4 regions of the Paenibacillus sp. FSL R7-0313 genome follow, and region 3 is predicted to be linked to each of the others. Evidence: riboswitches for the same ligand, from Rfam matches in the RefSeq annotation. Region 3 holds a riboswitch; each other region holds the start of a gene.
The links. Region 3 has a riboswitch for thiamine pyrophosphate ahead of NSQ38_RS02595 (ABC transporter substrate-binding protein). Riboswitches for the same ligand answer to the same signal wherever they lie in the genome.
Positions count from the first base shown of each region.

Region 1 (4,218 bases), 500 kb from region 3:
GAGGAATAACCAACAGTCTTTCCTTCAAGGTCTTTGGGTGAGCTCACGTTGCCATTTGCTTCGGTCAACAGATGCACAAGCGGGTGGCGAACAACAGCAGCAATGGAACGTACAGGAATGTTCTCACCACGAGCGAGCAAAATTTGGGGCTGGTAGCTTAGAGCCAGATCAATTTTTCCAGCAGCAACAAGTTTGAGTGAATCATTGGTATCCGCAGGCATCTGAATTTCGACATCGAGACCTTGATCTGCAAAGTATCCTTTTTCTTGAGCAACGTAGATGAAGGAGTGTACTGCATTCGGGTACCAGTCGAGCATAATGGACAGTTTATCTTTGGTGTCAGATGCTGTTTCGGTTGCAGACTTGCCTGTTTGTTGTGCATTGGTTGCAGCGTCTGTTGTTGGCGTGTTTTTGCTGGTATTCGTGGTGCTGCATCCGCTAACGATCAGCAAAAGGCTAATGAGCATGATGGGAAGCAGGGAGTATATACCTTTGTTATTCATAAATGAAGGTCCTCATTTCATCGTTTTGATTTGTAGAAAATGGACAGCAGCATGTTAACGACAACGTGACAGTGAACTGATTGAAGATGCTGCTGAATTTGTGCATAAGGTATGTTCTGAAGATTGTAACTTCTGTATTTACATCTAATTTCTGTCTAAGTATTATCCAACTTTTCTTTTGCCTCCATGTCCATGCCGCCGTATGCTAAACCGTTTCTCCAGCCAGGCAATCAGTACAAACAAAACGATCCCAAGCAGGGATAACAGCACAATAGCGGCAAACATCGCATCCGTGTTCATGTTGCTGGACATGCGGCGGCTGAAGTAGCCGAGACCTTTGCTGCCACCAAGCCATTCGCCAATCGTTGCCCCAACCACGCAGTACACCACGGACATCTTTAACCCCGAGAAAAAAGAGGGAAGTGCCAGCGGAACCTGGAGTTTGCAAAAAATATCCCATTTGCTGGCGCCCATGGTGAGCAGCAGTTCACGCTGCTCCGGATCGCCATGGCGGAGTCCATCGTAGGTACTGACCACAATGGGGAAGAATGCGATTAGGAACACCACGGCGACTTTGCTCCACAACGTGTAACCAAACCACAAGATAAATACGGGAGACAAGGCAATCAGCGGTATGGTCTGACTGATCACGATGAAGGGATAGAAGGCCTTTTCAATCGATCGGTTCATATGCATGCCTGTTGCCAGCGTAATTCCAGTCACTATGGACAAGACAAAACCAACAATAACCTCCATAAAGGTAGCAGGCAGATGGATGGTCAACAGCAGATGACGATGATCAACCAGTGAGCCTATGATGGCCGTGGGTGCAGGAATGATGAAGGAGGGCACCCATCCCATACGCACAATCACTTCCCAGATCGCCAGTAATAAGAACATGAGCACAATAAACAAACCATATTGGGAAAACGACCTCGAGAGCCACTTAAAACACCACGTCCAGACGCTAACCTCAGCTCTATCATTTTGCATGCAATTGTTCCTCCAGTTGTTGCCTCATCTGCACGAGAGCCGGTTCGTAGATCATGTCCGAATGCCTTGGGCGTGGTAAAGGAACCGTTATCTCCCGTAACTGCTGACCTTGCCCTCCTGGAGTTAACAGAATGATACGGTCACTTAACAGCAGGGCTTCCTCGATGTCATGTGTAATGAACAGCACGGTTTGTCCAAAGTCCTTCCACAGCTCCAACAACCAGCGATGCATTTCTCGTTTGGTTAAAGCGTCGAGTGCACCGAAGGGTTCATCCAGCAACATGAGCTGCCCGCCTGTAAGCAAGGTACGCAGCAGTGCCACCCGCTGCCGCATGCCGCCGGATAACTCATCCGGATAGGCCTGCTCATAACCGGACAAGCCGAACCTTGCCAATCCAGCGATGATATCGGCTCGTAGTTTGTCCTTGTCCTGTCGGCCTGGTGCCAGCTCGGCAGGCAGCAGGCAGTTCTCCATGACGGTACGCCAGGATAACAGCAGATCTTTCTGCGGCATATAGGCGACTCGTCCGAGCCGTTGTCCTTGCGGTACATCAGCAATATCGATGGTGCCGCCGGTTGGCTCGTGCAAGCCTGCGAGCAGCTTGAAGAGCGTGCTTTTACCTGATCCGCTGGAGCCAATGAGCGAGACAAATTCTCCTTGTTGAACCTGAAGCGACACATTGGAGAGCACGGGTGAATCTTTTTTTTCGGGAAAAGCGAAGCTAACGTTCTCAATGGTTACATGGTTGCTCATCTGATCCTCACCCCCTTGATGTCAGACTGCTGGAATAACAACGGCATCCTGTACTCTGCAAAAGGAACAAAAAAGACCCACCCATTTCCGGAGAAATGAGTGGGTCTGTAAGTTAAATCCGCAATTTATCTTCACATACATTGAGAAAATTCCGCTTACTAAAAGGCCGCTCCACTTCCCTCCGCTGGTATGATCCAGATCAGGTTCAAAGGGTCCGAATAGTCATATTCGTCTCAGCCGCAAGGCTCCCCTAGTGCAAATGTACAAGATATGCAGTTGTGTGTTCAGCATATATCACTTGAACATGAACTGTAAAGAGGCAGCATGATAACTGAACAATTTACCTCGGCTCATGAACCCGATATAATAGGGATGGCCCGTATAGGCCGGATCACAAAATGCAGGTGGGATTGTTCTCCCTCCTAGGCAGAATGGGGACCCGAGTTGAAAACGTTCAAAAAAGTATATATTGAGATCACGAGTATCTGCAATCTGGCTTGCAGCTTCTGTCCGCAGACGCAGCGTGCCAAAGGATTCATTGACCCTGAAGTCTTCAACAATATACTGGAACAAGTTAAACCACATACCAATCATATTTATCTACATGTCAAAGGCGAACCCTTGTTGCATCCCAAAATAGATCTGTTGCTTGATTCCGCACATGAGAAGGGACTCAAGGTGAACATTACAACCAATGGTACACTCTTGCCCAAGACTCAGCATAAATTGCTTGGCAAACCGGCGCTGCGGCAGATGAATTTCTCCCTGCACAGCTTCGATGGGCATGAAGGTTCAACAGACCGTGACGGATACCTGCGTCATATTTTGTCCTTTGTACACGAGGCCGTTAAGCACAATGTCATCATCTCATTCCGACTGTGGAATCTGACGCAGGATAACTTCACAAATGCTCAGATGAATCGAAATCGGGAGACCCTTGAAGTGTTGGAACGTGAGTTCAATCTGGACTTCCGCATTGAGGAAAAAGTAGTTCCAGGCAGTGGGGTCAAAATTGCCCCGAATGTATATCTGAATCAGGACCATGAGTTCCAGTGGCCAAGTCTGGATGCACCTGAAGATGACGGCAAAGGCTTCTGCCATGCATTGCGTGGTCAGGCAGCTGTGCTTGTAGATGGAACGGTGGTTCCATGCTGTCTCGATGGCGAGGGTGTAATTAACTTGGGTAATGTGCACGAGAAGTCATTCTCGGAGATTATTGAGGGTGAGCGAGCGAACAATCTGGTATATGGTTTCTCCAAGCGGGAAGCTGTGGAAGAGTTGTGTCGAAAGTGCGGTTATCGTCAGAGATTCGGAGCCTAGAATATATAAATTTAGTTAAAAACGAACCTACCGAAAATATTTGTTTCGGTAGGTTCGTTTTGTCTTTATTGCGAAATTATTTAGATAATAAGAATTGAAATCAATTCAGGATAACAACTTTTTTGTAAAATCATAGTCTATTAATCTTGTTTTTATGAATTTGCATGGTATTATTATCCTATTGATTAGGAGGTGAATTAGTTCTAAAGATTCATATATTATTGGATTTACCTACCAGAAGCTTACTGAGGAGTGTGTTTTAGTTTTGAATTCAAAATGGAAAAAGTTTAATCACAAACTATCGTTAATGCTTTCTACGTCGCTGATTGTTTCTATGTTATCTATCAATTTATCTGTATCTGCAGAAGTGGCTACATCTAAAACTTCTTTTACTGACATTGATAATTCGTATTCCAAAACGGAAATAACCAAATTAGTAGAACAAGGAATACTCACAGGATTTACTGATGGGACATTTAAACCTTCCGATTCGGTAACACGAGCTCAATTAGCAAAAATTATGGTCGGTGCGCTTAATTTAAAGCCTGATAATGTCGAAGTAAGTCAATTCAGAGATGTAAAGGAAGATCAATGGTATGCCGGATATGTAGGTGCACTTGTCAAATCTGGAATTGCTCAAGGTACCTC
Region 1 is NZ_CP150219.1:127,403-131,620, reverse strand. It holds gene NSQ38_RS00470 (ABC transporter substrate-binding protein) at 1-503, opposite strand, end outside; gene NSQ38_RS00465 (ABC transporter permease) at 666-1,496, opposite strand; gene NSQ38_RS00460 (ABC transporter ATP-binding protein) at 1,486-2,250, opposite strand; TPP riboswitch at 2,410-2,512, opposite strand; gene NSQ38_RS00455 (radical SAM/SPASM domain-containing protein) at 2,695-3,570, shown strand; gene NSQ38_RS00450 (S-layer homology domain-containing protein) at 3,836-4,218, shown strand, end outside.
Region 1: linked by a shared signal. The riboswitch ahead of NSQ38_RS00460 (ABC transporter ATP-binding protein) and the one ahead of NSQ38_RS02595 (ABC transporter substrate-binding protein) in region 3 are both predicted to bind thiamine pyrophosphate.

Region 2 (4,218 bases), 3.5 Mb from region 3:
GGTTTGTCCGCAATTGGTCTTGATCGGGATGTCGCAGCTCTAAGTGGTGGACAACGTACCAAGGTGCTGCTTGCCAAGCTACTGCTCGAGAAGCCTACAGCTCTGTTACTGGATGAGCCGACCAACTATCTGGATGTAGAGCATATTGAATGGCTGTCACGTTATCTGAAGGACTACCCGCACGCGTTCCTCTTAATCTCCCATGACACGGAATTCATGAATGAAGTCGTAAATGTCATTTATCATTTGGAATTTGCCAAATTAACGAGATATGCAGCGAACTATAACAAGTTCCTTGAGATGGCTGATATGAATAAAGCCCAGCATATTGATGCATATGAGAAGCAGCAAGAGTACATCAAGAAGCAGGAAGATTTCATTCAGCGTAACAAGGCACGTGCTTCAACTTCAGGTCGAGCGAAGAGCCGGGAGAAGCAGTTGGACAGAATTGAACGTATTGATCGCCCAGATGAAGCGGCCAAACCAACGTTCAAATTTAAGGATGCCCGTGCGAGCAGCAAAACGGTCTTTGAGGGTATTGATTTTGAAATTGGATATACGTTTCCTTTGCTGCCTAAGATGACAATGACAATTGAACGTGGTGAGAAAATTGCCATCGTAGGTTGTAATGGTGTGGGTAAATCGACGCTGTTGAAAACCATCCTGGGAAAAATATCTCCACTCAGTGGAAAGACTTTCTTAGGAGATTATCTCGAAACGGCATATTTTGAGCAGGAGGTTCGTGCTGGGAATATCACGCCGATTGAGGATGTCTGGAATGAGTTTTCACATTTGACCCAAAATGAGGTCCGAGGTCATCTCGCTCGCTGTGGGTTGAAAAATGAGCACATTACTCGTCCGCTTAATATGCTGAGTGGTGGAGAACAAGCCAAGGTTCGTTTATGCAAACTCTTGATGCGTGAAAGCAACTGGATTCTATTTGATGAGCCGACGAACCATCTGGATGTCACAGCTAAAGCGGAGTTGCAGCGTGCTTTGAAAGAATTCAAGGGAACGGTGTTACTGGTATCTCATGAACCTGATTTCTACGAGGGTTGGGTTACCAAAACATGGAATGTCGAAGAATGGTCTGAGAAAAACTAGACGATTTAAGACAATGTTTAACAGAAATGACGGTGACAAAAAAATCCGTCTATGGTAACATAGGCTACAACTTCATATGAACACTAGGGGGGCCGCACGATGCGGCTGAGATGGAAGAATGCGATTCCGGACCCTTTGCACCTGATCTGGATCATACCAGCGTAGGGAAGTGGCGAGCGCGTTTCAGTGAATGACGTGAGCAAACGGCAACTCAAAAGGACCGTCTGCTTAACGAATTGAAACATGCAGTTGCGTGTATAACGTTATGGCTATAAGGTCCATAGCTGAATTGCACGAAATGAACTGTATGCTTCAGTCAGTCATCTGGTTCAATATTTAATACGCAGCCACTCCCCTACGGGAGTGGCTTTTTTGTGTTTTCATAGCATTCACGCATGGAAGGAGAGGGATGGTACGGTAATTTCTCATGAACATGTACACGGATCATTTGAGTTGCATGTTGTTTCTACGGGTGCAGGGGATCAAGCATCTTTTGTAAAAGCTGCAAAGGACGTTTGGCCATCGGTGGACTATATTCATATACGAGAAAAACAACTCACATGGCAAGACAAGATCGGTTGGGCTGAAAGTCTGCGTAGCGTTGGCGTTCCATCTTGTCGCATCGTTATCAATGGTTCAGAGCTGCCTTCACAAAATGACATCTATGGAGGTGTACATTGGGGGCAAGATGCGATACGCAACTGTAACCCTACTGTCACAAGCAATGTGCAGCGACTTCGTCTAGGGGGATCTGTTCATTCCATCGATGAGGCGAAAATCGCTGAAGAACGGGGAGCCGATTACCTTTTCTTCGGGCATGTCTACTCAACCAACAGTAAGCCTGATCTTGACCCCAGAGGATTACATGCTCTTGCTGAAGTGTGCAGGAGTGTCTCCATTCCTGTCATGGCGATCGGTGGCATCGAACCGGGAAACATTCACGCGATTCGCTCTGCAGGCGCACAGGGAGTTGCTGTGATCTCGAATGTATGGGCGAGCGATTCACCGGATCGGGCCGCTGCATCATTAAGGCAGGCTATCGTTGCTACCGAAGGTCTGCGCGACTGAAAGGAGATGAGAGGATGAAAGAGATTGTAACTGATAATCCGGATAAGATTCATGCAGAAACGATTATTGTAGGCGGAGGTGTTGTTGGATGTGCCATTGCGTATGAGCTTGCTTCCCGTGGACAGGATGTGCTGTTGCTGGAGCGTTCGGCGATTGCAGGAGGCACTTCTTGCGCGGCGGCTGGAATGCTGGCGGCAGACAGTGAGGATTTTGCTCATCCTTTGATGGCTAAGCTTGCCAGACAGAGTAGACAGTTACTTATCGAGCAACAGGTGCTAATGGCTACACTCAGTGAGGTAGAGACTGGCCTGCAATGCCAGGGATTCCTAACTCCTTTTCGTTCATACAGTGAATTAAGTAGTTATAAGGACAATCGGAAGTCTGCGTTTTCTGCTTCTGCTGATGAGGTATGGTGGGATCGTTCCGTTGTGCAACAGGAGGCATCATGGCTTAACAGAGATACGTATGGAGCCTACTACAGACCTTACGAGAGTGAGATTCTTCCAGTCCATCTAACGAAGGCATATGCTGAATCCGCTCAAGCATTTGGAGCACGGGTTATGGAGGACATACAGGATATACGTGTGCAAGCAAACGAACATGGCGTGCAGGGAATCACCACATCGATCGGTGAGATGAGATGTAAACATGTCATTATAGCGGCTGGATTACAGAGTGAAGAGTTGATGAGACATGTGAATCTGAGCATGCCTGTGTGGTCGGTAAAAGGAGAAATAGCCGCCGTTCAGTTCTCAGATGAACATGCTGGGTACAGACCTGACAGAACGGTGTATGCAGAGGATATCTATATTGTTCCCAAAGCTAATGGCGAAGTTTGGCTCGGGGCAACCAGTCTGCCAGGCAGAACCGATCTGAACGTTTCTGTACAGGGTGTTCAGAAGCTGCTAACAGCGGCTACCCACTGGGTGCCTGGGATGAAAGAAGCACAATTTATACGAGCGTGGGCAGGCGTAAGACCGGCAACTCCAGATGGATTGCCTTATATAGGTGCTTGCAAGAGTATACCAGGGCTGTTCGCCGCCTTTGGGCATTACCGCAACGGTATCTTGCTTAGTGCGATAACAGGAAGGCTTATCGCTGAGTTGCTCGCTGGCAAAAGCTCAGAAGAACTCGGAATTGAGGCGCTGAGTCCGGAGCGATTGAACAGAAAGGGAGTGGTGCAGTGAATATCATCGTTAATGGTCAACGGATGGAGATTGAAGACAGATTGAATCGTGTGGATAAACTGCTTCAATCATTTGACCTGCAAGTCAAGACTGTAGTTGTAGAGCTGAACAAGCATATTTTAACCCGTGAGTATCATGAAACGACGGCATTAAGAGAAGGCGATCGAATCGAGATTGTACATTTTGTAGGAGGCGGTTGATGATGTTGAACATTGGTAAATATACGTTTGAGTCCAGATTGTTGCTCGGAACAGGCAAGTTTTCGGATCTGGAAGTGCAACGTCAGGCTGTGGAAGCATCTGAAACGGAAGTTTTAACCTTTGCTGTTCGTCGTCTGAATCTGGAGGAGCGCAACCAGAAGCATTTCCTGGATACATTGGATCTGGACAAATACACTCTTCTTCCGAATACGGCTGGAGCTTCCAATGCGGAAGAGGCGGTGCGAATTGCCGAGCTTGCGCGGGCTTCAGGACTTTGTGATATGATAAAAGTCGAAGTCATCGGAGATGGAATTACGCTACTCCCAGATCCGATTGAAACGTACAAGGCTTGCGAAATTTTGCTTGAAAAGGGCTTCACGGTATTGCCTTATATTTCAGATGATGTCATTCTGGCCAAAAGGCTGCAATTGCTTGGCGTACATGCTGTAATGCCTGGCGCTTCTCCCATCGGAGCTGGCAGAGGCATCATCAATCCCTATAACCTTGAGATCATCATTGAGCAGGCCGTTGTACCTGTGATTGTGGACGCAGGATTGCGCTCCCCCAAAGATGCTGCTTATGCGATGGAACTTGGTGCCGATGGCGTATTGTTAAATACAGCCGTATCCGGATCAGGGGATCCAGTGAGCATGGCTAAG
Region 2 is NZ_CP150219.1:4,084,375-4,088,592, forward strand. It holds gene NSQ38_RS17980 (ABC-F family ATP-binding cassette domain-containing protein) at 1-1,104, shown strand, start outside; TPP riboswitch at 1,180-1,289, shown strand; gene NSQ38_RS17985 (thiamine phosphate synthase) at 1,468-2,172, shown strand; gene thiO (glycine oxidase ThiO) at 2,187-3,359, shown strand; gene thiS (sulfur carrier protein ThiS) at 3,356-3,559, shown strand; gene NSQ38_RS18000 (thiazole synthase) at 3,562-4,218, shown strand, end outside.
Region 2: linked by a shared signal. The riboswitch ahead of NSQ38_RS17985 (thiamine phosphate synthase) and the one ahead of NSQ38_RS02595 (ABC transporter substrate-binding protein) in region 3 are both predicted to bind thiamine pyrophosphate.

Region 3 (4,218 bases):
CGTTTCCCGCCTTCAAATTATAATTTTCTTTTTTTAACTGGACAACCAACTCTCTGAGTAGTCTGTACTCAGGCCTTTGATCGTCTGTGGGTTTTGCTCCTACAAGAAAATAAGCTAATTCATCAAAATTCATAAGCCAAAAAGGAATATATAGTGGGTTATGTGTATCATTGATTTTGAAAACCTTGGCTTCAGGAAAAGCGGTTGCATATTCCCCATGGGGGTCTATAAGAACCATTCTTGAGTTTGAATAATCATTGATAATTCTTTTAATCATCCCCGCGGTAGTATTTGATTTTCCACTTCCTGTTGAACCTAGTATCGCTGCATGTCGAAGTACAAGTTTATGTACATCAACAAATACATCTAAATTATCCGATGACGAATGTTTTCCAATAGGAGTGGAACCCAAACTTCCCTTTCCGTATATGTCCACTAAATCAGACTCTGTTACAATATGGACTTCATCATTTATAGTTGGATATAGACCAATCCCCTTTTCAAAATCTCCGTTACCTATCTTTTCTCCAACTAAGTTAACGGTTAGAAATCGTGATCCAATTGCTTGTTTTAATTCACTGTCATTAATCTTACTTGGAGTATTACTTACACTTGATACAATTCCATACGAAACTACATTACCAATAGGCATTTTTACAAAAGTTCCTATTTGACCAATTTTGTATACCTTGCCTTCTATTATTGGGCTAGAAGATGGGATGTTATCACTAATTTCTACTTCTACAATATTTGAATCGACTCGGATGATTTTCCCTAAAAAAGTAATATCATTTTCCATGCACAGCCTCCTCTATGCTCTTTTTCTTCCCTGAATTAGAAATGAGAAAAGCTGATAATTTTTTAAAATCGCCGAGTATGAATTTATCTTCTTGTTTGTCCCAATAAAAACTGCTTTCGTTGGCATTTCCGATACTATCATCATATTTCCATTGATACAGCCTGCCATTAGTAATCATTTTTTTTGGACCCATTACACAAAGGTTTAAATGTGTTATGGCAATTGACTCCATAAAATCAACTTGTTCATCCGAAAAGCACATACATACTGCATATAGCCGAGGATTCTGTCTTAAGCCATTGAAAATAATCTCATTGATATGCTGATCTGAAAAAGAATAACCAGAAAATATAAAGAGACGTTCTCCTTGCAATAAATAGTGTTTTAATTTATCAAAATATGCAATAAAAGGTTGCTTACGAGATAAATTATATTTTTCCTTTGAAGGGTAAACCACAAGTTCATTTTCTGGTACATCAACTTTTCCATTTCTAACAATTTTATAGTTGTCGGATAAACTGTCTTTTCTAAACTCCCAGTTTAAAGAACCATGTATTTTCCATAATCTTATCCAGTTAAAAGTCAAATCATTGTTACCTACTATTTTCTCAATACTCTCTGGCCAAAAAAATGGCTCGTATGAACCTACAAATCCGTCAAAATATGGAATTCGGTTATCTTCCATAGCTTTTTCTAATAATAAATCATAGTTAGTGGTAAAAATTTCTTTAATGCTATTTCTATTCGCAATGTCAAGCCATGCGAAAAATTTCCTGAGATCAGTAATATCTGCATCTTGCTCTTTAGCTTGAATGATATCAAATATTTTTTTGCATATTTGTTCATCTAACATTTGAGCGACTCTTCCATTTATTCCATCATATTCTCTTTCTTCTTTTTCCCCTGTTATCTCTCTTATTTGTCGGACATAGTTTAATATATCTTCTACACTAATATTTCTACCAGCATGTAGACTAGCTAAGCTATATTTAAGACTTGTAAAGTGTGGCTTAAGGCTACTATTAAGGCTTTCTTCAACATAATCTGTTAATCTGTAAATATTAGGTAGCCCAAATGCACAAGAACTTCCTGCTCCAAAAAAGAAACCTATATTTTTTGAATAGGACAATACCTTTTTAAGTTCATCCATCTCTTGAACTACATTTATTTGGCTCATATATTTACTCCTTATCGGCTCAGGGGGATGTGGGAATATACAAAAAAAATCTAAATTCATACATTTTTCGATAGTATGCACTTCGATTATACATTGATCACCAATATATTCCAACAACAAGATTTGCGAAAAATCCGATGCTTTTGCACTCAGCCAGATTGCCTTATATGATTCGCCACGATAATTAATGAAAATAACACATCCAAACAGGCTGTTATACATATGTATATCGGCCTGTTAGATAAGTTCATACGTGTACCCATCCAGTTCCTGACTGGACACGTTCCACCGGCTGGCCTATAATTACACCTAGTAATGCCCGTAACTTCATAGTTTCCCAGGGGAGTCGGAATTGGCCGGCTGAGAGTGTATCCCACCAAGATACTAACCCTTAGACCTGATCTGGATCATGCCAGCGTAGGAATCGGAGTATATCGAAATGGCACAGCCCTATGGCTGAACGCCACCTCTCTAACGCCTGCACGCGTCCCGGATTACGGGACGCTTTTTTAATGTTCTTTTATATAGCCAGAGAGCTAAAAAAAGTGACGTTATCCAGATCTCAACTGGTATAAATCTGTCGATTTATGCAAGATGATTGGATATGAAGCCAAGGAGTACCCCGTGCCACTCGGCCGGACATACCGAAGGAGAGAACCACAGATGAAATGGCGTAAAACGATGGGATTGTTGCTCTTATGCGTGCTTATGGTGACTGTAGCCGCATGTGGTGGCAAAGAAGCTGCCCCGGCAGAACAGAACAGCAACACAAATGCGGAAAGCAGTAACGAAGGTGACACTGCCGCCCTGAAAGATATTAAAGTGGTGCTCGACTGGACACCGAATACGAATCATACCGGCCTGTATACGGCTGTAGATCAAGGTTTTTACAAGGCCGAAGGCTTAAACATGGAGATTGTACAACCAGGTGCCGGTGGCGCAGATACGATGGTTGCATCGAACGAAGTGCCTTTTGGCGTAAGTTATCAGGAGAGTGTAACTCAAGCCCGCACACAGGGTGTGCCTCTCGTCTCCATTGCAGCAGTTATTCAGCATAATACATCCGGGTTCGCTGCTCCGGCGGATAGGAATATCAAATCACCGAAAGATTTTGAAGGCAAAACCTATGGCGGTTGGGGTTCCCCAGTGGAAGAAGCCGTGATGCAATCCATTATGGAAGGCGACGGAGCCGATGTATCCAAAGTGAAAAACATTAACATGGGTGATGCCGACTTTTTCACCGCAGTAAAACGAGACATTGATTTCGCATGGATTTTCTACGCTTGGACGGGGATTGAAGCCGAACTTCGCGGGGAACCAATCGACATGTTATATGTGAAGGATTATTCAGATGCATTGGATTACTACACGCCTGTCCTCGTAACAAACGAGCAGACGATCCAAAACGACCCTGAGTTGGTGAAAGCATTCCTGAAAGCCACCTCTGAAGGGTATCAATATGCGATCGATCATCCCGAAGACGCAGCGAACATTCTGATCAAGGCTGTACCGGATCTGGACAAGGAATTGGTCCTGGCAAGCCAGAAGTGGCTTAGTCCCAAGTACACAGATGACGCCCCGCGCTGGGGTGAGCAAAAACAGGAAGTGTGGCAGAACTACACCGACTGGATGTTTAGCAAAAAACTGCTGGATGAACAGATCGATGTGAGCAAAGCATATACGAACGATTTTTTACCCCAATAAAATTTCTCATATAAAACGAACTTAATATTTACACGAGGACGGAGAGGACAGAAATAACGTGAAAAAGCGAAGCGGTCGCCTTTATCACCGGATTTTCCCTTTAGAGAAGGGAATCAAAAAAAATCTGGGGATAACAGCGATTGGAGGGTTATTCTGTCATCGAAGTGGCAAGTGTAACCGTCATTAGTTCATTTTATATATTTTCGAAAGGAGCCGTGATCTCTCATGGCAAGCACACTACTTAGCATTCAGGTTATTCCGAAAACGCCAAATGGCGAGAACTCTTATCCATACGTTGATCGCGCCATTGAAGTTATTCAGCAATCCGGCCTGAAATATCAGGTGAACGCGCTCGACACCACGATGGAGGGGGAACTGGAGGAACTGCTGGAAGTTGTCCGTAAAATGCACGAGGTACTCGTGGAGGCTGGCAGCCCAAGCATCATCTCCCAGATCAAAATCGCCCATAGCCCTACCGGCTTCAGCATGGACACCCTGACGGAGAAGTATCGCTAATGCCTGCCTATTTCAAAAGTGT
Region 3 is NZ_CP150219.1:628,240-632,457, forward strand. It holds gene NSQ38_RS02585 (ATP-binding protein) at 1-799, opposite strand, end outside; gene NSQ38_RS02590 (SIR2 family protein) at 789-2,198, opposite strand; TPP riboswitch at 2,306-2,418, shown strand; gene NSQ38_RS02595 (ABC transporter substrate-binding protein) at 2,640-3,680, shown strand; gene NSQ38_RS02600 (thiamine-binding protein) at 3,906-4,196, shown strand; gene NSQ38_RS02605 (ABC transporter permease) at 4,196-4,218, shown strand, end outside.

Region 4 (4,218 bases), 240 kb from region 3:
TAATACCCATGCGATATAACCATGCAGTGCGATAAAACAAAACAGTAGAAAAAATACAACGGAGAGCAGCAACGCTACGATAATATGTTTGAACCGAATCAGCCTCGGTGATAGGGAAGAGGGCAGATCGGACACTTTTGTATGCAGCGGGGCTTCGCTCTGGGATGTTGGATACATGAATGCCCCTCCTTTGAAGTTCAGTTGAAGATAACAACGACATGAAAAGAGAATTGCGTTTATTTCAGAGCCTGCTTCAGAGCGATATCTTAATGTAATATATCTTTATCGTATGTTCCAGTATAGTCAAAGTCAATTGATTGAGGGCATTTGTTACGCAATTGTTATATAGTTCTTAAGATATATGGGTAACATTACCTTAGTGTGTAAATTACAGGGGATTAAGTCTTATAAAAAGGAAAAATTTACAGGTTAGCCTATTTTGATTTTGGCTCTTTTTGGTTTACAGATGAGACCGTTTCTCATATAATTTATGTAACCAAGTTTCATGTGATGAAACATGAGGAGGGCATTATGCCATGGAAGATCGCAAGTTAACCGTCCGGGCTGTGGAACGGGCGCTGGATATATTATTATGTTTTACCACACGCAGTGATCTGGGACTCACCGAAATTGCCAGCCAGATCGGCTTGCACAAAAGTACAGTGCACCGTTTGATGGCTACGCTGGAGGATCGAGGGTTCGTGATCCGTGATGCAGCAACAGAGAAGTACCGACTTGGCATCCGAATCTGGGAGCTGTCAGCTCATATGTCCCGCAGTGATGATCCCGCTATTCTGCTGCTGCCTGCGATGGAGCGACTGAGAGATCGATTGGGAGAGACCGTGAGTCTGTACCTGCGTGATGGGAGTGAACGGATACGGATTCAGGCTGTGCAAAGTGATCAGGCGATTCGCCGAGTCGCCCCCGTTGGTGTTAGACTCCCGCTGTCTGTGGGCGCTTCCAGCAAAGTTTTGATGGCGTTTGCCACGGACGAGGATCGTGAAGAACTGATGAACGGCCCGGAATGGCCGGTGTTTATTGATCCCGCGGTGTATTTAGCGCAAATGGGAGATATCCGGGATAACGGATATGCGACGAGTTATGAGGAACGTGAGCCGGGAGCTGCCGCGGTATCTGTACCGATTATGGATCGCAGAGGCAATATTGCAGCTGCGCTCTCGGTCTCAGGGCCTGTCAGCCGACTCTCGCAGGAGACATTGCATGAATACGCACCTGTGTTGAAGGATGCTGCTACGCAGATGGGGCTCATGTTATCCTGATGTTGAGGTGAGGTTTTTTCTCCAATTGAGTTAGTGTTCTGGAATATAAAGGTTGTTTTTATGTTCCGGTTGCGCTACTCTGTAATGGACGGCCCAACGGAGCCAGCTTCATTGAATATGAACGGCGGCTTATGTAAGCCGCAACTTACTAACGTTACTGGGGGAGTCCGAATTGTCCGGACTGAGACGGAATCGCATGAGATTCCGGACCCTTTGCACCTGATCTGGATCATACCAGCGTAGGGAAGTAATCGGCGATATGACCTCAACCACCTCATGATGTGACCCTTGTAGTCTCCGTTAAGGAGCTGATTGAAGGTGCATTATTGGTGATGGACATAAAAGTCGGTTCCTTCGGGGACCGGCTTTTTTATATACAGGGAACGGGCGATATAGCGCGGATTTTATGGGCTTCTTTTTCGATAACCTGCGGAAGTGGGCTTGGATGAGGAGGGAAGTCTTATAGATCGATGATCTGTGGCAGCCTCCGTCTGTTGTGAACTGTACATAAATAATGTCTCCTCTGGTCTGGTGTAGGATCGCTCTTTCTTCTCTGTGCTCTGGATGATTTGGGACAGGTGCGTAAGTGAGCTGATGACGATACCAATGAAACCAAGTGAACGAACACTGAGGAGGAGACAAGCGAACATGAGTACAGGAAACCAAACGGGACAACAAGCGATGGAACAGGAACATAACGGTCAGCAGGTGGGAAAAGAAACAGGAGCGGCCGGACGGGTTCAGCCTTTTCCGGGCAGCCGCAAAGTCTACATTCAGGGCTCACGGCCGGACATTGCTGTACCGGAGCGTGAGATAGCCCTTCATGACACGAATACTCCCCAAGGGGTGGAGCATAACGAACCGCTGCGTGTCTACGATACGAGCGGCCCGATGACCGATCCCGCATTTCATGCGGATATCCGTGCAGGTCTGCCAGCCCTGCGCACCCGATGGATCACAGAGCGCGGCGATGTTGAAGCTTATCAGGGCCGTACGGTTAAACCGGAGGATAACGGACTGAAGCACGGAGGGAAGAGAGCGGGAGCCGAAGAGTACCCTGGATTACGTGGCAGACCGCTGCGGGCACAGCCAGGACGCTGTGTGACCCAGATGCACTACGCGAGGCAAGGAGTCATTACGGCAGAGATGGAGTTTGCCGCCATTCGTGAAGGCGTGGAACCGGAATTTGTGAGGCAGGAGCTGGCGAGTGGACGGGCCATTCTGCCATCCAACATCAATCACCCGGAGAGTGAGCCGATGTTGATCGGTCGTCATTTTCACGTGAAGATCAATGCCAACATAGGTAACTCTGCCGTATCTTCCTCCATTGAGGAAGAGGTCGAGAAGATGACCTGGGCGGTACGATGGGGATCGGATACGGTGATGGATCTGTCCACAGGCAAAAACATTCATACCACCCGGGAATGGATCATCCGTAATTCACCTGTGCCGATTGGTACGGTGCCGCTGTATCAGGCGCTGGAGAAGGTGAATGGCGAAGCGGAAGCGCTGACCTGGGAGTTGTACCGTGACACACTCATAGAGCAGGCAGAGCAGGGCGTGGACTACTTTACGATTCATGCAGGTGTACTGCTGCGTTATATCCCGATGACGGCCAAGCGGATGACAGGCATTGTGTCCCGCGGCGGGTCCATTATGGCAGCATGGTGTCTGGCGCATCATCAGGAGAATTTTTTGTACACCCATTTTGAAGAAATCTGCGAGATTATGAAAAGGTATGATGTGGCGTTTTCGCTGGGAGATGGACTTCGTCCAGGCAGTATCTACGATGCGAATGATGAAGCACAGATGGCGGAACTGGCTACGCTCGGTGAACTGACGCAGATCGCATGGAAGCATGATGTGCAGGTGATGATCGAAGGCCCGGGGCATGTGCCGATGCACAAGATCAAAGAGAATGTGGACTTGCAGATGGAGATATGCCAAGAGGCACCGTTCTATACGCTGGGGCCGCTGACGACCGACATTGCCCCGGGTTACGATCACATCACCTCCGCCATTGGTGCGGCCATGATTGGCTGGTTCGGCACGTCCATGCTCTGTTATGTTACGCCAAAAGAACATTTGGGCCTGCCCAACAAGGATGATGTGCGGGAAGGGGTTATCGCCTACAAGATCGCAGCTCATGCCGCCGATCTAGCGAAAGGCCATCCGCGTGCTCAACGCCGCGATGATGCATTGTCCAAGGCACGCTTCGAGTTCCGCTGGAGGGACCAGTTCAACCTGTCGCTAGACCCTGAACGTGCGCTGTCCTACCATGATGAGACGCTGCCAGCAGAAGGGGCTAAGGAAGCTCATTTTTGCTCCATGTGCGGTCCGAAGTTCTGTAGCATGCGCATTACGCAGGACATTCGTACCTTTGCGGCGGACAAAGGATTGTCCGAGAATGAGGCTGTAGCAGCGGGCATGCAGGAAAAGGCCGAGGAATATCGGACACGTTCCTAGGAGCGGGTACAGCGCAAGCTGGGCAGTCTGACATCGTTTGTAGGTGAGAATACTGCTATTATGTCGTCTGCTTCATCTTACTGATCAGCTTCCTGATACTTTTTATCAGCATTATGGTTGATTGTCTAGCAGATGTTTAATAAAATGAATGTAAGTAAACACCAATAAGAGTAGCCAGGCCAATGGCTACTCCTGCACAGCATTTGCGGTGGGTATTCCTCCGAGTGCAGCAAGTTCAGATGAAGTGACCCGTCAGGCCGTCAACCTGTGGCGGGTCACTTCTTTTTACGATCGATGTATGTCAGGAGCGCAATAATTAACATCGCGAACACGATTACGTCGTTAAAAGAGAAGTTCATAGGATCACCTCCCACTGGAGGCAAGCCTATTTCCCACCACAAATTGGCTGTACAAAGTGATTATACCATTTGAAATGCTCTTGTTCGAGAGCATTTTTATTTTGCAAAAGGAA
Region 4 is NZ_CP150219.1:383,913-388,130, reverse strand. It holds gene NSQ38_RS01525 (alpha/beta fold hydrolase) at 1-177, opposite strand, end outside; gene NSQ38_RS01520 (IclR family transcriptional regulator) at 537-1,280, shown strand; TPP riboswitch at 1,430-1,543, shown strand; gene thiC (phosphomethylpyrimidine synthase ThiC) at 1,962-3,746, shown strand.
Region 4: linked by a shared signal. The riboswitch ahead of thiC (phosphomethylpyrimidine synthase ThiC) and the one ahead of NSQ38_RS02595 (ABC transporter substrate-binding protein) in region 3 are both predicted to bind thiamine pyrophosphate.